2 regions of the Herbaspirillum sp. C7C8 genome follow, and region 2 is predicted to be linked to the other one. Evidence: predicted binding sites of a transcription regulator. Region 2 holds the regulator's gene; the other holds the start of a gene.
What was found. The regulator LexA, encoded in region 2, represses DNA repair genes until DNA is damaged. The targets are predictions, from matches to a motif close to ACTGTATNNNNATACAGT.
Positions count from the first base shown of each region.

Region 1: HWE01_RS20015 (ATP-dependent helicase) is a predicted target of LexA. The motif match lies at 5,347-5,364, and genes of this name have one in related genera.

Region 1 is NZ_JABXGG010000021.1:36,330-47,779, forward strand. Features, by position in the region: gene HWE01_RS20000 (diguanylate cyclase domain-containing protein) at 1-178, opposite strand, end outside; gene recJ (single-stranded-DNA-specific exonuclease RecJ) at 389-2,083, opposite strand; gene HWE01_RS20010 (hypothetical protein) at 2,080-3,111, opposite strand; gene HWE01_RS20015 (ATP-dependent helicase) at 3,183-5,306, opposite strand; gene HWE01_RS20020 (lipoprotein-releasing ABC transporter permease subunit) at 5,634-6,899, shown strand; gene lolD (lipoprotein-releasing ABC transporter ATP-binding protein LolD) at 6,892-7,608, shown strand; gene argE (acetylornithine deacetylase) at 7,718-8,890, shown strand; gene HWE01_RS20035 (TatD family hydrolase) at 9,209-10,015, shown strand; gene HWE01_RS20040 (DNA internalization-related competence protein ComEC/Rec2) at 10,015-11,450, shown strand, end outside.
Region 2 is NZ_JABXGG010000005.1:95,546-106,995, forward strand. Features, by position in the region: gene fliS (flagellar export chaperone FliS) at 1-211, opposite strand, end outside; gene fliD (flagellar filament capping protein FliD) at 240-2,309, opposite strand; gene HWE01_RS08370 (flagellar protein FlaG) at 2,538-2,897, opposite strand; gene HWE01_RS08375 (flagellin N-terminal helical domain-containing protein) at 2,976-4,064, opposite strand; gene HWE01_RS08380 (tetratricopeptide repeat protein) at 4,390-6,372, opposite strand; gene lexA (transcriptional repressor LexA) at 6,585-7,244, opposite strand; gene rpsF (30S ribosomal protein S6) at 7,573-7,938, shown strand; gene priB (primosomal replication protein N) at 7,960-8,259, shown strand; gene rpsR (30S ribosomal protein S18) at 8,314-8,598, shown strand; gene rplI (50S ribosomal protein L9) at 8,625-9,077, shown strand; gene HWE01_RS08410 (replicative DNA helicase) at 9,280-10,725, shown strand; gene HWE01_RS08415 (DUF47 domain-containing protein) at 10,926-11,450, shown strand, end outside.

The DNA.
Region 1 (11,450 bases), on a different contig from region 2:
TGTCCTCGGCCAGATAGCTGGCGATGGTGCTTTGCTGGTCGGCTGCGACCTGGGCTTGTTCCTTTTCCAGAAAGTCGATCAGGATGTAGTAGCGCATGAAGGCGCTGACCACGATCAGCAGGAGGCCGAAGAGGACGAGTCGAGACACCAGGCTGCAATGGATGCGCTTGAGCTTCATTCAGGGATTTGATGTTGTTGTTTTTGCTCGGAGCGCCCTTGTTGCCCACTTCCTTCAAAATTGCCCGGAAGTCGCTCCAAGCCAATATTGTGCCACTGCAATGTGGCGCCGGTGCTCTTTTTTTAGCTATTGCCGGACTGCAATCCTTGCCGGGCAAGGCTTTGCCCGCGTCCGCAGCCCGCCTGGCTCGACGAGGGGCCTGTCAGGGTTTCAGGCGGGTTCCGCATGTTCCACCATCAGTTGCACGCTGGTCTTGCCGTTGTATTCGTTGGCATCCAGCCGGAAGGCGACCTGGGCATGGTCGGGCAGGGCATCGGTATGGCCGAACCAGATGGCGTCATACTTGCGCCCTCCCTTTTCCAGTTGCAGCTTGAGGTGCTTGTCCTTGAGGATGCGCTGGCTGAGCACGCGGAAATGGTCGCAGAACACCGGCGGGGCAAAGCCCTGGCCCCACACTTGCTGGTCCATCAGGCTGATGAATTCCACCGAATAGTAGCTGTCCTCGAGTTCGCCATCGGTCTCGATGACGCGCTCCAGCTGGTTTTGCGTGAGCCAGTCGCGCCCTACCGCCTCGAAAGCCTGCGCAAAGGCATCGAAGGCTTCAGCATGGATGGTCAGCCCGGCCGCCATGGCGTGGCCGCCGAACTTGGTCATCACCGAGGGGGCATGCTTGGACACCAGATCGAGCGCGTCACGCAGGTGGAAACCGGCGATGGAGCGGCCCGAGCCCTTGATGAAACCTTCATCTCCCGGTGCGAAGGTGATCGTGGGGCGGTAGAACTTGTCCTTCAGGCGCGAGGCCACGATGCCGATCACGCCCTGGTGCCAGGAGGGATCGAAAACGGCGATGGTGCGCCGGTCGGCCGGGTTGAAATCGTCCAGCAGCAGCAGGGCGGTGTCCTGCATGCCGGCTTCGATGTCGCGCCGTTCGCGGTTGATGGCGTCGAGTTGCTGGGCGATGGCCCAGGCACGGCCTTCGTCATCGGTAGTGAGGCATTCGATGCCCAGCGACATGTCGGCCAGGCGGCCGGCCGCGTTCAGGCGCGGGCCGACGGCAAAACCGAGGTCGAACGGAGTGGCGCGGCGGGCCTCGCGGCCGGCGGCGCGGAACAGGGCGGCGATGCCGGGGTGCATCTTGCCGCTGCGCATGCGCTTCAAGCCCTGCGCCACCAGGATGCGGTTGTTGGCGTCCAGCTTGACCACGTCGGCCACGGTGCCCAGGGCCACCAGGTCGAGCAGGCTGTCCAGCCTTGGCTGGGTCTGGGCATCGAAGAGGCCGCGCTTGCGCATCTCGGCGCGCAGCGCCAGCAGCACGTAGAACATCACGCCCACCCCGGCCAGGTTCTTGCTGGGGAAGCCGCATTGCGGCTGGTTGGGATTGACGATCACGCGCGCCTCCGGCAGGGCGTCGCCGGGCAGGTGGTGGTCGGTCACCACGACGTCGATGCCGCGCCGCTTGGCTTCGGCCACACCATCGATGCTGGCGATGCCGTTGTCGACGGTGACGATGATGTCGGGATTCTTCTCGCGCACGGTCAGCTCGACGATCTCGGGCGTCAAGCCGTAACCGTATTCGAAGCGATTGGGCACGATATAGTCGACCTGCGCGCCCAACAGGCGCAATCCGCGCAGGCCGACGGCACAGGCGGTGGCGCCGTCGCAGTCGTAGTCGGCGACGATGACCAGCTTCTTGCGCGCGGCGATGGCGTCGGCCAGGTAGCTGGCGGCGGCATCGATATGCAGCAGGCCGGACGGGGCGATCAGGGCATTGAGCTCGCTGGCCAGCTCACGTGCGGTGGACAGGCCGCGCGCCGCATAGACGCGTGCCAGCACCGGGTGCACCCCTTCGGCGATGAGTTGCTCGGCCTGGGTGATGTCATAGGAGCGGGTGGTGACGCGTATCATGCCGACAGCCCCGCCAGTGAAGGTTTGTGCCAGAAACGCCGCAGCGCGCCACGGGTGACCGTCACTTCCAGGCTGCGATCCGCGCCGCTCAGGATCAGATTGAGCGACTCCAGGCTTGCTGCCCGCAGCGATACCAGCAAGGGCGCCAGCCAGTCGCGGTCCAGGTGTTCCAGGTGCTGCAGCCAGAGACCCCATTCCTCGGCCAGCGCGGCTTCGGCCAGGGCATCGAGCACCAGCAGGCGGTGGCCGCTGCCGCGCACGAGCTGGGCCGCGCCCCCATCGATGCGCTCCTGCCCGAAGGCGCGCAGCCAGCCACGCAGGCCGAAGCGTTCGGTGTAGATGTCCTGCGCCAGCACGCCGGCATCGGCGCCGCCCCAGATCCAGATCGAGTTGATGGCCTTCTGGCCGCGCATTTCGCGCTGTTCGTTGAGGGACTCGGCGAACCATTGCATCTGCACTTCGTTTTGCAGCTTGCGCCAGGCCAGCTCGCCCGGTCCTTCGGGCATCCAGATATCGACATTGCGCCCGCTGGCCGCCGAAGGCGTGGAGGTGCGCAGGCCGGCCCAGGCATCGGCCCGGATGAACCAGGTACGGGCGTCGCCATAGACCAGCTCATGGCCGATCTCGGTAAAGAGCGGCAGGGCGGCGTCGAACAGGCGGCGCGATTCGTCCTCCTCCAGTTGCAGCTGGCCGATGTCGGTCAACACCAGATGATCGCGGGCCACGTGGATGTGGGCCGGATGCAGCACGAACCAGTGGCCGGCGCTGGGCGCGTGGCCCAAGCGCTGCATCAGCGCGCTGGCGGCAGCCGGGCTGCAATCCTGGGCGGCAGGCGGCAGGCCGAAGCGCCGGGCCAGCCAGTGTTCATGCGGCAGGGCGCGTGAAAACGGATCATGCGCCTGGCGCGCCACGGCCTTGCCCCGGCCCAGCAGCATGGCCAGGGCCGGCGCCTGGCACTGGCGCAGCAGGTCGCGCGCCAGCTCGGCCGGGGGCAGGGCGAAGGGGATGAGGATGTCGAGTTGATTCATGGGGCGCTATTTTAGCGGCTGGCGCGCCGCTTGGCCCCGTCGACTGCACAAAGCTTCACTTCAAGACAGTGTCATTGCTTGTTCCAGGCGTTTTTGGCGCGCTGTCGCACCAGCATGCGCACGCTGTCGGGCATGGGCGTGCGCGCGCCATTGGTCTCGGCCGAGAACCACAGGCTGTCCTCGAAGAAAGGCAGCATGCGCGGCGTGATGAAACGGCTGCGGATGCCGTTGATGTGGCGCTCGCCCTGCGCCGTCTGCTGGGTGATGTAGAAGCGCTGCGGTACCACCAGGTGCAGATACTCCCTGGCGCGTGTCATGGCCACGTACAGCAGACGCCGTTCCTCGGCGATCTCGGCCTCGCTGCCGGTGGCCAGGTCGGACGGAATGCAGCCGTCGACCACATTCAGTACATGGACCGAGCGCCATTCCTGGCCCTTGGCGGAGTGGATGGTGGAGAGCGTCAGGTAATCTTCGTCGCGATAGGGCGGGCCGGAGAAATCGCTGCTGGCCTCGGGCGGGTCCAGGGTCAGTTCGGTGAGGAATTTCTCGCGCGAGGCATAGCCCCTGGCCAGCGCGGTCAACTGCTCGAGGTCGGCGGCGCGGGCGTCGGCATCCTCGTAGCGTTGTTCCAGCTGCGGCAGGTACCAGTCGCGCGCGGCCTGGAGGTCGGTCGGCCAGGTCGCGCTGGCGCGACGCATCAGGTCATAGGTGTCGGCAAAGGCCTGCCATTGCAAGGCGATGCCGGAGGGCGCGCTGAAGTTCAGGAGCGCGTCGGCCGGGTCGCTGGCACCGGCCATCAGGTCCAGCACCTTCCTGGCGGTAGCGGGACCGACCCCGGGGATCAGTTGCAGCGCCCGGAAGCCCGCCATCCGTCCACTGGGATTGTGGGCCAGGCGCAGCAGGGACAGCAGGTCCTTGATGTGTGTGCTTTCCAGGAACTTGAGGCCGCCGAACTTCACGAAGGGGATGTTGCGCCGGACCAGTTCCAGTTCCAGCGCCGCGCTGTGGGTGGCGGTACGGAAGAGCACCGCCTGCGACTTCAGCGTGAGTCCTTCTTCCCGATGCGCCAGGATGCGGTTGGCCACCCAGCGCGCCTGTTCGGCCTCATCCGGGATCACCACCAGTTGCGGCTTCTGCGAGGAAGGCTTGTCGCTCCAGAGCTGCTTGAGGTGCCGCTCCGGCGCATCGGCGATGACCGCATTGGAGGCCTGCAGGATGGGCTGCGTGGAGCGATAGTTCTGTTCCAGCGTCAACAGCCGCGCCGACTGCGTGAACAGCTCGGGAAAGTCGAGGATGTTGCGCACCGTGGCGCCCCGGAAGGAATAGATGGACTGGGCATCGTCGCCTACGGCGGTCACACCGGCGCCATCCGGTTTCATCCTTTGCAGGATCTCGGCCTGCAGGCGGTTGGTGTCCTGGTATTCATCCACCAGCACGTGGTCGAAGCGCGCGCCTGCCGACTGCGCGATCACTGGGTCCGAGAGCATGTCGGCCCAGAACAGCAGCAGGTCGTCGTAATCCAGCACATGCTGGGCTTCCTTTGCCTCCACATAGCGGGTAAAGAGTTCGCCCAGCAGCCTTTCCCATTCCCGGCACCAGGGGAATTGGGTTTGCAGCACCGTGCCCAGGTCTTGCCGGGTATTGACCGCACGTGAATAAATGGACAGGCAGGTCGCCTTCAGCGGAAAACGCTTGTCGGTCGAGGACAGCCCCATCTCATGGCGCAGCAGGCCGATCAGGTCTTCCGAATCGCCGCGATCCTGGATGGTGAAGTCTTCTTCCAATCCGATGACGGTCGCGTATTCGCGCAGCAGACGCGCGCCGATGGCGTGGAAGGTGCCCGACCAGGGCAGTTGCGGCGGGCTGTCGGCAGGCGCGAGCCCCAGGACCTGTCGGATCACCTGGCCGACGCGCCGGCCCATGTCGGCGGCCGCCCGGCGCGAGAAGGTCAGCAGCAGGATGCGCTGCGGGTCGGCCCCATCGAGGATCAGCCTGGCGACGCGGTGCGCCAGGGTATTGGTCTTGCCGGTACCGGCGCCGGCCACGATGAGCAGCGGCAGCTGCTGTGCCGGCGGAAGCTTGCTGCCGTGCTCGACCGCCTCGCGCTGCTGCGCGTTCAGGCGCGCAAACGGATCGCGCTCGCCGCCGGGCGGGCTGCTGGTGTCGGGGACGTCCTGGGCGAGTTCGGGTGGCATGGTGCGGGAAATCCGGAGGGGCGAGGGGGCGCAAGCAGATACTGTATATATAACCAGTTCATGATGCAACATCAGGAAGTGCTTTTATATGAAGTCACTGAGCGCGAACCTCTGCCGTGGAAGTGAATCTACAGACATCACGGCGGGCGACCGACGGGTCAGGCGCGAGCAGGCGGCTGAGGGCCAGGGATGGGCCGTCGGTCCAAACTGTGGCAAACTTCGCGCTTTGTCTTCGCCCGTGTTGGCGTGCGGCCGGAGCATTGCGCCCCTAGCCGGGGGCGCGAGGCGACTGGTGGCACATTGTGCAGGCCCTCTCCCGGAGCAATTTTGAGTCTGATTAAAAACCTGCCGTTCGAATGGCTGGTCGGTATCCGCTACACGCGGGCCGGCAAGCGCAGCGGTCGCAACAGTTTCATTTCCTTCATTTCCCTCATTTCCATGGCCGGCATCGGGCTGGGCGTGGCCGCGCTGATCGTCGTGCTGTCGGTGATGAACGGCTTCCAGAAGGAGGTCCGTGATCGCATGTTGTCGGTGCTGCCCCATATCGAGGTGTTTGACGCTTCCGGTGCCATGCACGACTGGCAGGCTGTCGCCAAGCAGACCTTCCAGAACCCGGAAGTCCTGGGCGCGGCGCCCTACGTGTCCGGTCAGGGCATGATGACGCGTGACGACAACCTGCGCGGCGTCATGGTGCGCGGCGTGCTGCCCGAAGAAGAGCGCAAGGTGTCCGACGTGGCCGGGCAGATCAAGCAGGGCAGTTTCGATTCGCTCAAGCCCGGCGAATTCAACATCGTCATCGGCGGCGAGCTGGCGCGCGGCATGCGCGTGGGCCTGGGGGACAAGGTCACGCTGATCGTGCCGCAGGGGCAGGTGACCCCGGCGGGCGTGCTGCCGCGCCTGAAGCAGTTCACCGTAACCGGCATCTTCGAGGCCGGCCATTATGAATTCGACTCGTCGCTGGCGTTCATCGACATCAAGGATGCCGAGACCCTGTTCCGCATGGATGCCCCTACCGGCGTGCGCCTGCGCATCCGCGACATGTTGCAGGCCCCGGAAGTGACTCAGCAACTGGCCCACACTCTCACCGGCGACCTCTACCTGCGCGACTGGTCGCAGCAGAACAGCAACTGGTTCGCGGCCGTGAAGACCGAAAAGCGCATGATGTTCATCATCCTCGCCCTCATCATCGCGGTGGCGGCCTTCAACCTGGTGTCCACGCTGGTGATGACGGTGACCGACAAGCAGGCCGACATCGCCATCCTGCGCACGCTGGGGGCCTCTCCCGGTTCCATCATGAAGATCTTCGTGATCCAGGGCGCACTGGTGGGCCTCATCGGTACGGCTGCCGGGGTCGGTCTGGGCGTGCTGGTGGCACTGAACATCGATGTGCTGGTGCCGGCCATCGAACATGCCTTCCATGTGCAGTTCCTGCCCAAGAGCATCTATGTGATTTCCGAATTGCCGTCCGAGCTGATCTGGTCGGATGTCACCACCATCGGCGGCCTGGCCGTTGTGCTGGCATTCCTGGCCACGCTCTATCCGAGCTGGTCAGCGGCCCGTGTCAAACCGGCGGAGGCGCTGCGCTATGAATAATATTGATCCGATCAAGAACCGCCAGGCCGTGCTCTCATCGCGCGGGCTGGGCAAGACCTTCACCCAGGGCAAATATTCCGTGAAGGTGTTGGGCAATGTCGATATCGACGTCTACCATGGCGAGCAGGTTGCCATCGTCGGCGCCTCCGGTTCCGGCAAGTCGACCCTGTTGCACTTGCTGGGCGGGCTCGATACCCCCAGCAGCGGTACCGTGAGCCTGCTGGGCAAGGATTTCGCCAGCCTGGGCGAGCGCGAGCGCGGAACCCTGCGCAACCAGTCGCTGGGCTTCGTCTACCAGTTCCACCACCTGTTGCCGGAATTCTCTGCGCTGGACAATGTGGCCATGCCGCTGATGATCCGCCGCATCAAGCGTGCCGAGGCGCAGGAACAGGCCCGCGAGATGCTGGACAAGGTCGGCCTGGCGCAACGCGTGACGCACCGGCCGGGTGAACTTTCCGGCGGCGAGCGCCAGCGGGTGGCGCTGGCGCGCGCGCTGGTCACGCGCCCGGCCTGCGTGCTGGCCGACGAACCGACCGGCAACCTCGACCGCAGCACCGCCGATCGCACCTTCGAGCTGATGATCGAACTCTCGCGTACGCTGGGTACGGCCTTCGTCATCGTCACCCACGATATCGAGCTGGCCGGGCGTTGCGCACGCGTGCTGCGACTGTCCGACCAGGGGCTCAAGGCGGCCGGTCAGCAGTCTTGAGGCTTTCCGGGTAAGCTATGCCCTTGATACCGCCGTCTTTTGGAGACGGCGGTATGCTTTTGAAGACACGAATACCTGAACAGATACAGATGGAAACTGGAGCAAGACAATGAACACCCGCCAATGGCTAGAGACCCTGGTCGCCTTCGATACCACCAGCCGCAATTCCAACCTGGAACTGATCACCACCGTGCGGGACAGCCTGGAAAAGCAGGGCATCTCCTCCTGGCTGGCGCACAACAAGGAGCAGACCAAGGCCAACCTGTTCGCCACCTTGCCCGCTACCGCCGGTCCCGATGCCGGCAGCACCGAGGGCGGGATCGTGCTCTCCGGACATACCGACGTGGTGCCCGTGGATGGCCAGAAATGGGATACCGACCCCTTCAAGCTGACCGAGAAGGAGGGCAGCTTGTACGGTCGCGGTACCTGCGACATGAAGGGCTTCATCGCCACCTCGCTGGCGCTGGTGCCGGAATTTCTGGCCATGCCGCGTGTGAAGCCTATTCACCTGGCGTTCTCCTATGATGAAGAAATCGGCTGCATCGGCGCTCCCGTGATGCTGGAAGAGATCGTCAAGCGCGGCATCAAGGTCGATGGCTGCGTGGTCGGTGAGCCCACCAGCATGAACGTGGTGGTAGCGCACAAGGGCATCAACGTGTTCGCCTGCAAGGTACACGGCAAGTCCGCGCACTCTTCGCTGACCCCGCAGGGCTGCAATGCCATCGAGCATGCCGCGCGCCTGATCTGCGCCATCCGCGATTTCGCCGATGGCTACAAGGCCAATGGCCCCTATGACCAATTCTTCGATGTGCCTTTCAGCACGATGACCACCAATCAGATCCGTGGCGGTATCGCGGTCAATACCATCCCTGAGCTATGTGAATTTACTTACGAATTCCGCAACCTGCCCGGCATGAGCGTGGCCGACATCCAGGCCCGGATCGACAAGTACATCGCCGAGGTGCTGCTGCCCAAGATGCGCAGCGAGTTCCCGGACGCCCGCGTGGAGATCGACAACTTCGCCGGCAGCCCGGCGCTGGAAGCGGTGGAGCAGGCGGCCATCACCGAACTGGTACGCGCACTGACGGGCGACCGTGAAACCCGCAAGGTGGCGTATGGTACCGAGGCGGGGCTGTTCCAGCAGATCGGCATTCCGACCATCGTCTGCGGTCCCGGCGACATCGGCAATGCCCACAAGCCCAACGAGTTCGTGACGCTGTCGCAGATGGAACGCTGCGAGCAGTTCCTGCGCAAGCTGGGCAAGTCCTTGCAGCCGGCCTGATCGCACACAGGATCAGCCAGGCTCGACAGCCAGGGACGCGGGACGCGAGCGATCGCGTCCTTTTTTCATGGTGCTGCGCGCCTGCTGCCGTCATTCTTTACGATTGTTAATCCCTGCAAGAGCGCGTTAGACGGTAAACTGCCGTCTCCGAAGCCGGTGCCAACCGGCTATGCTGTTGAAACAACTAGACGCTTCGGGGGAAGCGAGCCGGATCAGCCTGGCTGAGCCATGCGGTCGCGGCCCCTGTTGCGGGTGTCGTCATCCGGAGCCGTTGCCCGCCGGGCCGGTCTTTCCGATTTTCGCCAAGCCATCCAGCACATGTGGGTTGATACGCACTGCCATCTCGATGCCGGGGAATTCGGCGCCCGTTCCGCTGCCATCGCTGCCGAGGCCGCGCAGGTTGGCGTGCGCGTCATCGTCATCCCGGCCATCGCGCGGGTGAACTTCCGGGAGGTCGCCCGACTGGCGCGCGAGGTCGGCAACGCCGTCTATGCGCTGGGCATCCACCCCCTCTTCGTGCCCACGTCCGAAGAAAGCGATCTGGACACGCTGCGCACGGCCATTGCCGACGCGCTGGACGATCCGCTATTTGTAGGGATTGGCGAAATCGGGCTGGATTTCTTCGTACCAGCCCTGAAGGAAGCGCCGCTGCGCGACAAGCAGGAATTCTTCTTCGCCGAGCAGCTCAAGCTGGCGCGCGAGTTCGCGCTGCCGGTCCTGCTGCATGTGCGGCGCTCCCAGGACATCATTCTCAAATACCTGCGCCGTATCCGCGTGCCGGGCGGCATCGCCCATGCCTTCAATGGCAGCGACCAGCAGGCCCGGACCTTTGTTGAACTGGGGCTGCACCTGGGATTCGGCGGTGCCATGACCTTCCCGCGTTCGCTGCAGATTCGCCGCCTGGCAAAGGAACTGCCCTTGTCGTCCATCGTGCTGGAGACCGACGCGCCGGATATTTCCCCGGCCTGGCGCCATCCCGACATCAACACGCCGGACCAGATCCCGCGCATCGCCGAAGTACTGGCCGGGCTGCGCCAATTGCCCTTGCACGAGATCGCCGCCGCCACCACGGCCAATGCACGGGCCGCGCTGCCGCGCCTGGCCCATGCGGGACTGCACCTCTGATGCGCGCGCTGATCATCGGATTTGCCGTCGGCGTGGGCTTGCTGCAGGTGCAGGGCCAGTTGCCCGGGACCGAGTGGTATGCCGTGGGCCTGGTGCTGGCCGCCTTGCTGGCCTTGACTGCCTGGAAGTTCTGGCAGCCTTTCCTGCGGGTGCCGTTGTTGCTGACCTGCGGCGCCTGGCTGGGTTTTCTGTGGGCCGCCTCGTTTGCGCTCTATTACCTCGACCAGGCTTTGCCGACAGCCTGGGAAGGAAAGGACATCACCGTCATCGGTACCGTCGCCGATCTGCCCGTCCACAACGAGCAGGGGGTGCGTTTCCGTTTCGACGTGGAGCAGGTGGTGCTGCAGGGGGGCGTGAAGCCGCCGGTGCCGCCCCGGCTGGCGCTGTCCTGGTATGGCACCCAGCGTTACCAGCTGCCGTCCGAAGATGGCGAGCAGCTCGCCCCGCCCCGGCTGGCCGTACCCGACCTGCGCCCCGGCGAACGCTGGCGGTTGCAGGTGCGCCTCAAGCGTCCGCACGGCAATGCCAATCCCGACGGATTCGACTACGAATTGTGGCTGCTGCAGGACGATGTACGTGCCACCGGCTATGTCGTTGGTCGTCCGGCGGCGGCGGGCGCGCCGCTCACGGCGCTGAACCGGCGCGTCGATGAATTCGTCTGGACACCTTCCCACGTCATCGACAGCGCGCGCGGCTGGCTGCGCGATCGCATCCATGCGGCGTTGCCCGATGCGCCCTATGCCGGGGTGATCGCGGCGCTGGTCATGGGCGACCAGCGTGGCATCAACCAGGCCGACTGGACCGTCTTCAATCGCACCGGCATTGGCCACCTGATGGCCATCTCCGGTCTGCACATCACCATGCTGGCGGCCTTGTGCGGCGGGCTGGCGAGCTGGCTGTGGCGGCGTTCCTTCTTCACCGGGGCGCAACTGCCGCTGCGCCTGCCGGCCCAGAAGGTGGCGGTGATCGTGGGCATGCTGGTGGCTTTCCTCTATGTTCTGCTGGCCGGATTCGGAGTGCCGGCCCAGCGCACCTTCTACATGCTGGTCGTGGTCGGGGTCGCCTTCTGGCGCGGCCGCATCGTGCGTGTCTCGGTAGTGCAGTGCCTGGCTCTGGGGTTGGTCTTGCTGCTCGATCCCTGGGCGGTACTGTGGCCTGGGTTCTGGCTGTCTTTCGGGGCGGTGGCCTTGCTGCTCTATGGCTCGGTGGGTCGCATGCAGCCGCCGCAGGCCATGGCTGCCGCGGCCTCGCGCAGGCACTGGTGGTCGGCGCTGCTGCAGCGGATCAAGCAAGCGGGATACGCCCAATATGTCGTCACGCTGGGGCTGGTGCCCTTGACGGTGCTGCTGTTCGGGCAATATTCCCTGGTCAGTCCGATCGCCAATGCGCTGGCCATTCCTCTGGTCTCGCTGGTGATCACGCCGCTGGCGCTGCT
Region 2 (11,450 bases):
GGCCGTTGTCGATGATCAGGATGGCCTTGGTGATGGATTCGCCCTTGTCCTTGATGTTGCCCTCGCCCATGGACTTCCTGCCCAGTGCGATGGCCACCAGTGCGCCGTCGAAGAGCATGGTGATGAGCTTGTGCGGACTGGCCGCAACCACCCCGGTTTCCACGCCGATATTTGCGTAGGCGTTGGCCCCGCGTTTCATGGTTCCGAACATGACGTTCTCCTATGTTCGCGGTGTCACTTCAACTGCTCTTGGCCAGGCTGGCCAATTGCTGGGTCAGGTAGCTCTGGGTGGACTGCATGCTGGCCAGCGTGACGTTGAGGCGGTTGAACTGATTGGTATAGTCGTCTTTCAGATTCGACAGACGGGTCTGCACCGCGGTCTGGCGATCCTGGTTGATCTTCAGACTGGCTTGCAGTCCGTTGGTCTTGGAGGCAATGATGCCGGTATCGCTGAGCAGATTGGTCATCAACGTCTGCAATTTGGTGACGATACCATTTTTGGACGATGTGGTGTTGGTCGGATCCGGATCAGTGGCAGTGAACAGATTGGCAATGCCCGCGAAGTTGTTGGTGGTCGCCGTCGACAGCTTGGTGGCATCCAGTGCCAGGGTGCCGTCCTTCTGGAAGGCGATGCCGATGTCGGAGAGGGTGCTGATGCCGTTGCCGCCATCCACACTGGAGAACAGGGTGTTGCGCAGCTGGCTCATGATGGTCTGCACCGACGACTCGCTGGCCAGCGGTGCCGACGTATTGGCCTCGCCCAGGGTGGTCGAGGGTGTCTGCGAGGTCATGCTGGCCACGGCCTTGGCCAGGGTGTTGTAGGCCGATACGAAACTGTTGGCCGCCGTGGTGATGCCGGAGGTGTCGTTGCTGATGTTGAGCGTGAAGCTGTCGGACGAGGTGGTGACCTTGGACAGGTTCAGTGTCACGCCCGAAATGACGTTTTCGACCTTGTTGCTGGTGCTGGTCACGGTCACGCCGTCGATGGACAGCTTGGCATCCTGTGCCTTGAGCAATTGGCCCATGCCGCTCATGGTCAGCCCGGAATAATCACCGGTCCCGGTCAGTGAAACAGCCGCCGTCGCGCTGCTGCCGGTGGGTGTGAGCACCAGGTGGTCGTTGCTGCCATCGTTGCTGATGGAGGCGGTCACGCCTGCGCTGGCACTGTTGATGGCGCTCATGACCTGGTTCAGGTCGATGTTGCCGCTGCCGTTGGCAGTGGGGTTGATGGCCACGGTGGTGTCGCCCACCTTCAGGTTCAGCGTGCCGGAACTGTAGGTCTGGCTGGTGCTGACGTTGGGTGAGATCACCGTGCCGCTGGGGTCCGAGCTGAACACCGAATAATTGCCGGTGCCGGTGATCTTGATGGTGTTGGCCGCACCGCTGTCCTTGGCCGTGATGACCAGGTGGTCGTTGGTACCGTCGCTGACAATGGTGGCGTTCACGCCGGCATCGCTGCTGTTGATGGCATCACGCACGCCGGTCAGGCTATTGGTGGCAGGCTGGATGATGGTAGTCGAGCCGGTGCCGGTCTTGATGGCCAGGATGCCACTGTCGAAGGTGGTGCCGGGGGCGATGCTGGCCGAACTCAGCTTTTGAGTTTGCGCCAGCTGCGACACGCTGACCGAATAAGTGCCCGAGGCCGCCTTGGTGGCGTCACGCGGCGCCTGGGTCTGGGTCATGGTGCTCGGTGTCGAGCTGGACGGGTCGTAAGCGAAGGCGGACAGGCTGTTGTTGGCGCTCACCTTGATGGTGTTGGCCGTGCCGCCGGTGTTGGACTCCAGCACCAGGTGATCGCCGCTGCCATCGGTGACGACGGAGGCGGTCACGCCAGCCTTGGCGGCATTGATCGCGTCGCGTACGCCGGCCAGGGTAGCGTTGGCCTTGAGGGTGATGAAGGTCGGTGAACCCGTGCCGATCTTGATCGCAATCGAATCCCCGGCATTGTAGGTGGTGCCGCTGCTTACGCCGGCCGACTGGATCTTCTGCGCCAGGATCTTGGTGGAGTCGTCGCCGTTGATATCGGCGGTGAACGGATCGGTGGTCAGAGTGGACCCGGTACCGGCGTTGTTGACTGTGCTTTTCTGCGAACTGAAGCTGGCCGACGTGAGTGACTTGATCGCCGACTGGTAGCTCGACAATGCACTCTTGAGGCTTCCATACGCGGAGATGAGCGTGTTGTAGCTGCTCGCCTGGGTGGTCAGCGGGGTCAGTTGCGATTGACTCTCGGCCGAAACCAGCTGGCTTACGAGAGTGGCTACATCAAGCGGGCCTGCCGATGTGGAAATGGTGCCGGTGGAAGTCGCCACGGTTCAACTCCTGATACTTTGCGTGAAGCACAGCGCTGTGCAGTTTCCAGCGCGGTCAAGAGGAGACGGGCTCTCGAGTACGGCGTCGGGGAAAGAGGGACGCTGTGCGGGATGACTATCTGAATCCGTTATGAACTAGAGTAGTCGAATCCGACATGCGCAATGAGCGAGCATTGGCGCATGCGGTTATTCGAGCCACTGCAGTTCGTACCAGACTCGAGCTGACACTCAAGCCTTGTCCTTGATCAACAGGCCTTGCATCTTGTCGATGGACTTTGCGATGGCAATCGCTTCTTCGCTGGGAATCTGGCGAATCACGGTGTCAGTCGCAGTATCAACGACCTTGATGATGGTCTTGCCGGTATCCTGGTCCTTGGAGAAATTCAAGGCGGCGGCATTGGCGGCGGCAAAATCGTTGAGTTTGCCGACGGCATCATTGACTTCGCTTTCGGTTGCGCGGCGGGCTTCCGGAGTGGCCGCCGGTGCGACCGTCGATACCACGGGATTGGGCTTGTCGGCAGCCTTCGGTGCTGCATATGCAGTACCGGAGTCGCCAGCAGCAGTGATGTTAAGTGGGGCAATCGACATGGTACTACTCCCTTCCTTAAAGGAACGTGCGGAGAATAAGGTCTATCCCCCGCACGTCATCCTACCTAGCTATCAGGCTTATTTCAACAGCGACAGCACTTGCTGGGGTGCCGAGTTCGCCTGCGACAGCATGGCGGTACCAGCTTGTTGCAGGATCTGCGCACGGGTCAGGTTCGCGGTTTCCTGCGCGTAGTCGGTATCCATGATACGGCTGCGCGACGAGGTGATGTTCTCGCTCGACACTTGCAGGTTGCTGATGACGGCGCTGAAGCGGTTCTGCACTGCACCGAACTCTGCGCGCTTGGAGGAGATCAGGCTGATGGCCTTGTCCAGGTTCTTGATCGCCTTCTGGGCATCGCTCTGTGCCGACGGAGCAGCCACTGCCTTGTCCAGGGACAGCTTGGCGCTGTCCACGGCCTTCTGCAGGGTCACAGCCGAAGCAGCCAGGGCGCTGGCCGACAGCGAGGAGCCGGTGGCGAACAGGTTGTCCAGGGCAGCCTTGGCCGAGGTGTAGGTGGTTTGAGCAGCGCTCACGCCGGAGGTGTCGCCCAGACCGATCAGACCCTTGGCGCTGGTGCCGATGACGTCGGCCATGGTGCCGTTGTTGGACAGGTCATCCAGAGTGATGGTGATCTGGTCGTTGAGCTTGTTGTCCGACACGTTGGCGCCGACCTGGAAGGACAGGGTCAGCGAAGCCTTGACGTTGGCCGACGAAGAGCCCACGCCAGCCGAAGCACCTTGACCGACACCGGTGAACAGGTTCTGGCCGTTGAAGCTGGTGCCGTTCAGAACGCGGAACACTTCCTGCGACAGCTGGGTATATTCGTCGTTGAGGGTCTTGCGGTCTTGTGCGCTGTTGGTGCCGTTGGCAGCCTGCACAGCCAACTCACGCATACGTTGCAGGTTGTCGCCGACGGTCGACAGAGCGCCTTCAGCGGTCTGCGCCATCGAGATGCCGTCGTTGGCGTTACGCTGTGCAACTGCCAGGCCCTTGATCTGGGCGTTCATGCGGTCGGCAATGGCCAGACCGGCGGCGTCGTCCTTGGCGCTGTTGACGCGCAGGCCCGACGACAGACGTTGGATCGAGGTGTTCAGCGACGCTTGCGACGAATTCAGATTGCGCTGGGTGTTGAGCGACGCAATGTTGGTATTAATGACTGCTGCCATGTTAATTCTCCTAAGATTTGAGACCGATGATCCGAGTTTCAGTGCTTAACTTTGGTCTTCTACCCATGAGCCCCAGGCGTTTCAACCGCTGTTGATTGCTTTATCGGGCAGTCTTGGAAAAAGTTTAGGGTTTGCTGCAAAAAAATCTTTTTCAAGGCTTTCCGACCTAAAACTACGTGCTTTGAAACTCCAAGCACATGTTTTTCGACGGCACTTCAGAAAACTTTAGCGATTTTTTGTTGAAACTGAGAAATTTTGTCCGCCGCTGACAAAAAGCCCCGCTGGTGCTGCGCACAAAGCGGGGCGGTCTCTGGAGAAGGGCGTCTTATCCCTGCATTTTTTTCTGTTGCAAGATGACCAATTCGTCGGCAAGCCGGGTCAGGACCGAGTCCCAGTCACTGATGGCGGGCTGGCGGAACAGGCGCATGCTCGGATACCAAGGGGAGTCGTCGCGATTCTGGAGCCAGCGCCAATCCGGTACATGTGGCACCAGGGCCCAGGTCGGATGGCCCAGGGCACCGGCCAGGTGAACCACGGAGGTGTCGACGCTGATCATCAGGTCCATATTGTGGATGGCTGCGGCGGTATCGGCGAAGTCCGTGCACAGATCGCCCAGGTTGTGAACCTTCTGGTCTGGCGGCAGGGTGCGCAGCCCTTCAGTGGGCTTGCCTTTCTGTAAAGAGTAGAACTCGATGTTCGGCAGGCTGAACAATCTGGCAAATTTGTTCAGGCTGATGGAGCGATGGCGGTCGTTGCCGTGTTCCGGATTGCCGGCCCAGACTACGCCCACACGCAGCTTGCCGGGTGCCGCGCCGCCCATGGCGGCGATGCGCTCGCGCCAGACCTCGACCAGGGCCGGATCGGCTGCCAGATAGCTCGGGAATGCCGGGATGTCTTCCACCGTATCGGTTCCCAGTGCGTAGGGCAGGCTCATGAGCACATAGGCGCAGTCGCAGGGTGGCAGCGGATCGCTTTCGCGGATGAGCGTGATTTCCGGTGTGAAGGACTGGAACAGCCGGTACAGAGGATTCTTGACGTGCAGCGCCACCCGCGCGCCCTGTGCGACCAGCAGCCGGACATAACGGAGGAACTGGATGCTGTCGCCGAAGCCTTGCTCGTGCATCAGGAGGATGTACTTCCCGGCCAGCGAGGACTTTCCATCCCATTTCGGGATGATGCCGAAGAGCTTGTGGATCAACTTGTAGACATGGGCGCGCTCGCGCGTGACCAGACGGCTTTCGTGGCAGGCCCAGCCTTCCTTGAGTTCGCCGTGCAGCAACAGGCTCAAGGCCAGGTTGTGTTGCGCCGTCGGATAGTTGGGGCGCAGCGTCAATGCCTTGCGGAAGTTGGCTACGGCCTCATGGGTGTCGCCGTGATCATGCAGGACCGCGCCCATGTTGTTGTAAGTCAGCGCCTGCCTGGGATCCAGTTCGAGGGCCTTGTTGAAGAGCTGCATGGCATCCTCGAAGCGGTCCTGGGTCGCAAAGAGGCTGGAAGCAAGGCGGATGTAGCTGTTGGGATCCCTGGGGGCAATCTCGATGATGCGTTGCAGGTGCTCGTGCGCTTCGCTGATTTTCTCCAGTTTCAGATAGGCATCGGCGATCTTGATCTGGGCATAGGTGTCTTGAGGGTCGAGCAGGATGGCCGTCTTGAGCGATTCCAGTGCTTCCTTGTACATCTCCATGCCGTAAAACGCCTCGCCCAAGGCGGTATGTCCGGGTGCGAAACTGATGTCCAGTTCCAGCGATTTGAGAATCGTGGCCACCGCCTCCTGGTAGCGTTTGGCCTCGACCAGGGCGCGACCGAGGTGGGACAGGGGGCCGGGGGCATCCGGCTCCCGTTTGACCGCGTCCTCGAAGTAGGCAATGGAGGCTTCCGGGTCATTCTTTTCGTGCAGCGCATTGGCCAGGCCGATGCGTGCTGCCCGGTTTTCCCGGTCCAGCGAGATGGCCTGCTCGTACAGCTTGATGGCCTCGTCCACCCGGTCCTGTGCCAGCACGGCGGCGGCCAGGTTGCTGAGGTATTCGGCATTGGCGGGATCGGCCGCAAAGGCCTTGCGCAAATAGTGCTCAGCCTCCGGGTGCAGGCCCTCCTGGGTGGCGATCAGGCCGCGCGCGTGATTGGCAAAGACCAGTTCAGGGTCGCGTTTGAGAACGGCCACGCAGATGGCCTTGGCTTGTTCGGTCTGGCGACTGTCCAGCAGATCGAGACTCTTGCGGACATCCAGCAGATCCTGCAGGTTGGCCTTGGCGGCGGCCGGGGCCGGAACGGGTTTGCCGTGCTTGTTGCTGCTCTTGCGCGTCGACATCGAAAGGGGTCCTCTTGGTTGGGCGCATCGCTGGCGCCGGACATAGCTATCCAGCAGACATGATATGCGCAACCCGTCACTTGCGAAGAGCTGAATAGAAAGCAAAAAACCTCCGTTTTAGGCGGAGGTTGATGCAGCAAGAGACGGCGCGCAGCCTGCTGGAGCGGCTTGCGGCCTGCTCGCCTGGTGCGGGGTGGTGGGCCGCCCCGGGCTCAGTTCCAGCTGCGCAGCAATCCGACGGCCAGTCCTTCGAGGGCGAACTGGTCTTCTTCCGGCTTGACGATGATGGGTTCGAATTCCGGATTCTCGGGGAAGAGGGTGATGACGCTGCCGGTCTTCTGATAGCGCTTGACCGTGACTTCATCGGCCAGGCGGGCCACCACGATCTGGCCGTTGCGCGCCTGATCGGCGCGGCGCACTGCCAGCAGATCGCCGTCGAGGATGCCGGCGTCGCGCATGGACATGCCGCGCACCTTGAGCAGGTAATCCGGCTTGGCCGGGAACATGGCCGGGTCGACCTGGTAGGTCTTTTCCACATGTTCCTGGGCGAGGATGGGCGAACCCGCCGCCACCCGTCCGATCAGTGGCAGGCTCAGCTGCATCAGCGCCGGATGGGGCAGGGCCATTTGTCGTGCTGCCACGGATCCTGGGAGTGCGCCGGACTCGCGCAGGCGGATGCCGCGCGAGGTGCCGGGAGAAATCTCGATGGCCCCCTTGCGGGCCAGGGCCTGCAGATGCTCTTCGGCCGCATTGGCGGAGCGAAAGCCCAATTCGGCGGCGATCTCTGCGCGCGTGGGAGGGAAGCCGGTGTTCTCGATGGCGTTCTTGATCAGGTTCAGGATCTGTTCCTGGCGCGCAGTCAGTTTGAGCATGGGGGTGGCCTTTCTCGGAGGGAAGGCTGTCTGGATGAACAGTCTGTATTTTTATACAGGTACAATCCTTGTGTCAACGGCAACATGCACTTTGCGAGGCGGAAAAGGCAATCTTTCTCCTGCATATATATAGGCAGACACATGAGATTTGATGCCGCCAAGTCGGAAAGTGTGGCGCGCTGACCGCTCGATCTCACCGCCGGGGCGGCGTTTGTGGGCTCCGACATTGCCCTGGTGGGCGAAAGCTAGTATGATCTCTGGTTTTCTTCTTCCCACACCCGTCTTGACGCCGGGGTGGGCGTCTTCAATAAGTCCATAAGGAGTCTACATGCGTCATTATGAAATCGTATTTATCGTCCACCCGGACCAAAGCGAGCAAGTGCCGGCGATGATCGAGCGTTACAAGGGCATCGTCACCACCCGCGGCGGCAAGGTCCACCGTGTCGAAGATTGGGGCCGTCGTCAACTGGCCTACCAGATCCAGAAGCTGGCCAAGGCTCACTACGTCTGCCTGAACATCGAAGTCGACAGCGAAACGCTGGCTGAAATCGAAACCGGCTTCAAGTTCAACGACGCCGTCCTGCGCCACCTGACCGTCAAGATGAAGAAGGCCGAAACCGGTCCTTCCCCCATCCTGAAGGCAGTGCAGAAGGAAGACGCGGCCAAGAGCCGTACCGAAGCACCGGCAGCTTAAGCGCTGCGAACATCGCGGAGAGTGAACCAGTTTCAAGTCATCGCCAGCCTGGCAGAACGTGATGTTTTACGTTACACGCCGGCCGGTATCCCGATTGTCACTGCCAGGTTGCAGCATCAGTCGGAACAGATGGAAGCTGGCATGCAGCGTCAGGTCGAATTCGAGATCGCAGCGCTGGCAGCAGGAGAAATCTCCGGTGCGCTCAACAGGGCAGCGCTGGGGGAGGTCTTCCGGTTCACCGGCTTTCTGGCCCGCAGGAATCGCAACAGCAAGAGTGTCGTGTTTCATATCGTTGATTTTGGCCCGGTCGCGTCGGATTGAAGACGCAAGGTAGCCAAACAGACCTTACCCAATTTTTAGATACAGGAGCCAACCATGGCATTCGGTAAAAAGTTCGATAAAAGCAAGCTGAAAAACAAGCGTCAACAGCAAAACCCGCTGTTCAAGCGCAAGAAATTCTGCCGTTTCACCGCCGCTGGCGTTGAACAGGTCGATTACAAGGACGTGGACACCCTGAAGGACTTCGTCCAGGAAAACGGCAAGATCATGCCGGCACGCCTGACCGGTACCAAGGCCCACTACCAGCGTCAAGTTGACACCGCCATCAAGCGCGCGCGTTACCTGGCCCTGCTGCCGTACACCGATCTGCACAACGCCTAATCAGCGTCGAGAAATAGGAGAAAAACATGCAAGTCATTCTGTTGGAAAAAATCGTGAATCTCGGCGGTCTGGGTGATGTCGTGCGCGTCAAGGACGGTTTCGCACGCAACTTCCTGATCCCGCAACGCAAGGCCCGCCGCGCTACCGATGCAGCCATCGCTGAATTCGAAGCCAAGCGCGCCGAGCTGGAAAAGGCCGCTGCCGAGAAGCTGGCCGCCGCTCAAGCCCAAGGCGAAAAGCTGGCTGGCGCCACCGTGGAAGTCGCTCAGAAGGCCGGTGTTGACGGTCGTCTGTTCGGTTCCGTGACCAACTTCGACATCGCTGAAGCGCTGGGCAAGAAGGGCTTCGCCGTCGAAAAGTCGCAAGTGCGTCTGCCCAACGGCCCGCTGAAGATCGTTGGCGAACACCCGGTGTCGGTGGCTCTGCACACCGACGTGGTGGTCGACGTCACCATCGCAGTCAAGGGCGAGCAAGCGTAATACGCCTGTTTGCTGCAATTCGTTTTGCAATGGAAAAGCCGGGTTCGCCTGGCTTTTTTATTGTCTTTGCCTCCGGCGTCCCGCTGGCGGTCGTCGCGATCCGCCGGGATGTCGGGGGCTTCATATGGCATTCGTTCATATGAAGCGGCAGGTCGTGCAAAAACGTTCGGCCTGACCTACGGCTTCACATCAGCAGGTTATAATGCGCGCCATGAAAGAATCGTCCCGCGGCAATCCAGAATTTTTCCGTGGCCAGAAGGAGTCCTCCGATCCCCAGATCGATGCGCTCCGCGTGCCGCCACACTCCATCGAGGCCGAGCAGTCGGTGCTGGGCGGCCTGCTGCTGGACAACGCAGCCTGGGACCGCATTGCCGATTTCGTCAGCGCTGACGACTTCTATCGCTACGACCATCGCATCATCTTCGAGCACATCGTCAAGCTCATCAACAGCACCAAGCCGGCTGACGTCATCACCGTCTATGAAGCCATGTCCACCAGCGGCAAGGCCGAAGAGGTGGGTGGCCTGGTGTATCTGAATGCGCTGGCGCAAAACACCCCTTCTGCTGCCAACATCCGCCGCTATGCCGAGATCGTCCGTGATCGCGGTATCCTGCGCAAGCTCATCACGGTGGCCGACGAAATTTCCGGTAACGCCTTCAATCCGCAGGGCAAGGATGTGAAGTCCATGCTGGACGAGGCCGAATCCAAGATCTTCGCCATCGCCGAAGAAGGTTCGCGTGGCTCCCAGGGTTTCATGGAAATCCAGCCGCTGTTGACGCAGGTGGTCGAGCGCATCGACGAACTCTACAACCGCGACAGCTCCAGCGACATCACCGGCGTACCCACCGGCTTCATGGACCTGGACAAGATGACTTCCGGCCTGCAGCCGGGTGACCTGATCATCGTCGCGGGTCGTCCTTCCATGGGTAAAACCGCTTTCTCGATCAATATCGGCGAACATGTGGCCATCGAGTCGGGTCTGCCGGTGGCCGTATTTTCCATGGAAATGGGCGGGGCCCAGCTGGCCATGCGTATGCTGGGTTCGGTTGGTCGGCTGGATCAGCACCGCCTGCGTACCGGCCGCCTGCTCGACGAGGACTGGCCGCGCCTGACGCACGCCATCCAGAAGATGAACGATGCTCAGTTCTACATCGATGAAACCCCGGCGCTGTCGCCCATCGAATTGCGCGCACGTTCGCGCCGCCTGGCGCGTCAATGCGGCAAGCTGGGCCTGATCATCATCGACTACCTGCAGCTCATGTCCGGCAACGGCGGCAGCTCTTCTGAAAACCGCGCCTCCGAAATCTCGGAAATCTCGCGTAGCCTGAAGGGCCTGGCCAAGGAACTCAATTGTCCGGTGATCGCCCTGTCGCAGCTGAACCGCTCGCTGGAACAGCGTCCCAACAAGCGTCCCGTGATGTCCGACCTGCGCGAATCGGGTGCCATCGAGCAGGATGCGGACGTCATTTTGTTCATTTACCGCGATGAAGTTTACAATCCGGACTCGCCCGACAAGGGCACGGCGGAAATCATCATCGGCAAGCAGCGTAATGGCCCCATCGGCAGCATTCGCCTGTCCTTCCTGGGGATGTATACCAAGTACGACAACTATATCGGCAATCTGGCGCAGCCTTACGGCGGCGACTGAGGCCATGGGCGACGCGCCGGTCAGGTGCGTCGCCGGAGGATCACGGGCAGCCTTGGGGCGCCCGTGGCATGCAAGGCGGACGGCTCCCAAGGCCGTTCGTGCAGGACCGGCAGGGCGGGATACCGGCTTCCATGGGGGCAGCCGCAGGCCGGTTCGAAACGGCGCTTGAACCGGGCGCTAACCATTGATGAGAGAGAAAAATGTTTGGACGATTGATGCCGACTGAAGGCAAATTCTTTGACCTTTTCAATCAGCATGCAGAGCTGGCGGTCAAGTGTGCGAAGGAAATGGTAGCGCTGATGACCAATTTCGATGACCTCGAAATCCGTGTGCATGCCATTGAAGCCGTCGAGAAGGAAGCCGACAAGATCACGCACAATGCCATCGAACTGCTGCACAAGACTTTCATCACGCCGCTGGACCGTGATGACATCCACCAGCTGATCACGCGCATGGACGATATCCTGGACCTGCTGGAAGACGCTGCCCAGACCATTTCGCTGTACGACATCAAGTCCATCACGCCGGAGGCCAAGCGCCTGGCCGAGCTGTGCCTGTCCTGCGCCGAGAAGGTGCAGGCGGCCGTGGGCCTGCTGTCGAACATGGACAATTCGCGCCAGATCCTGGCGATCTGCCAGGAAATCGACCGCCTGGAATCCGATGCCGACCACGTCATGCGTGCGGCCATGTCCAAGCTGTTCCGCGATGAACCTGATGTACGCACC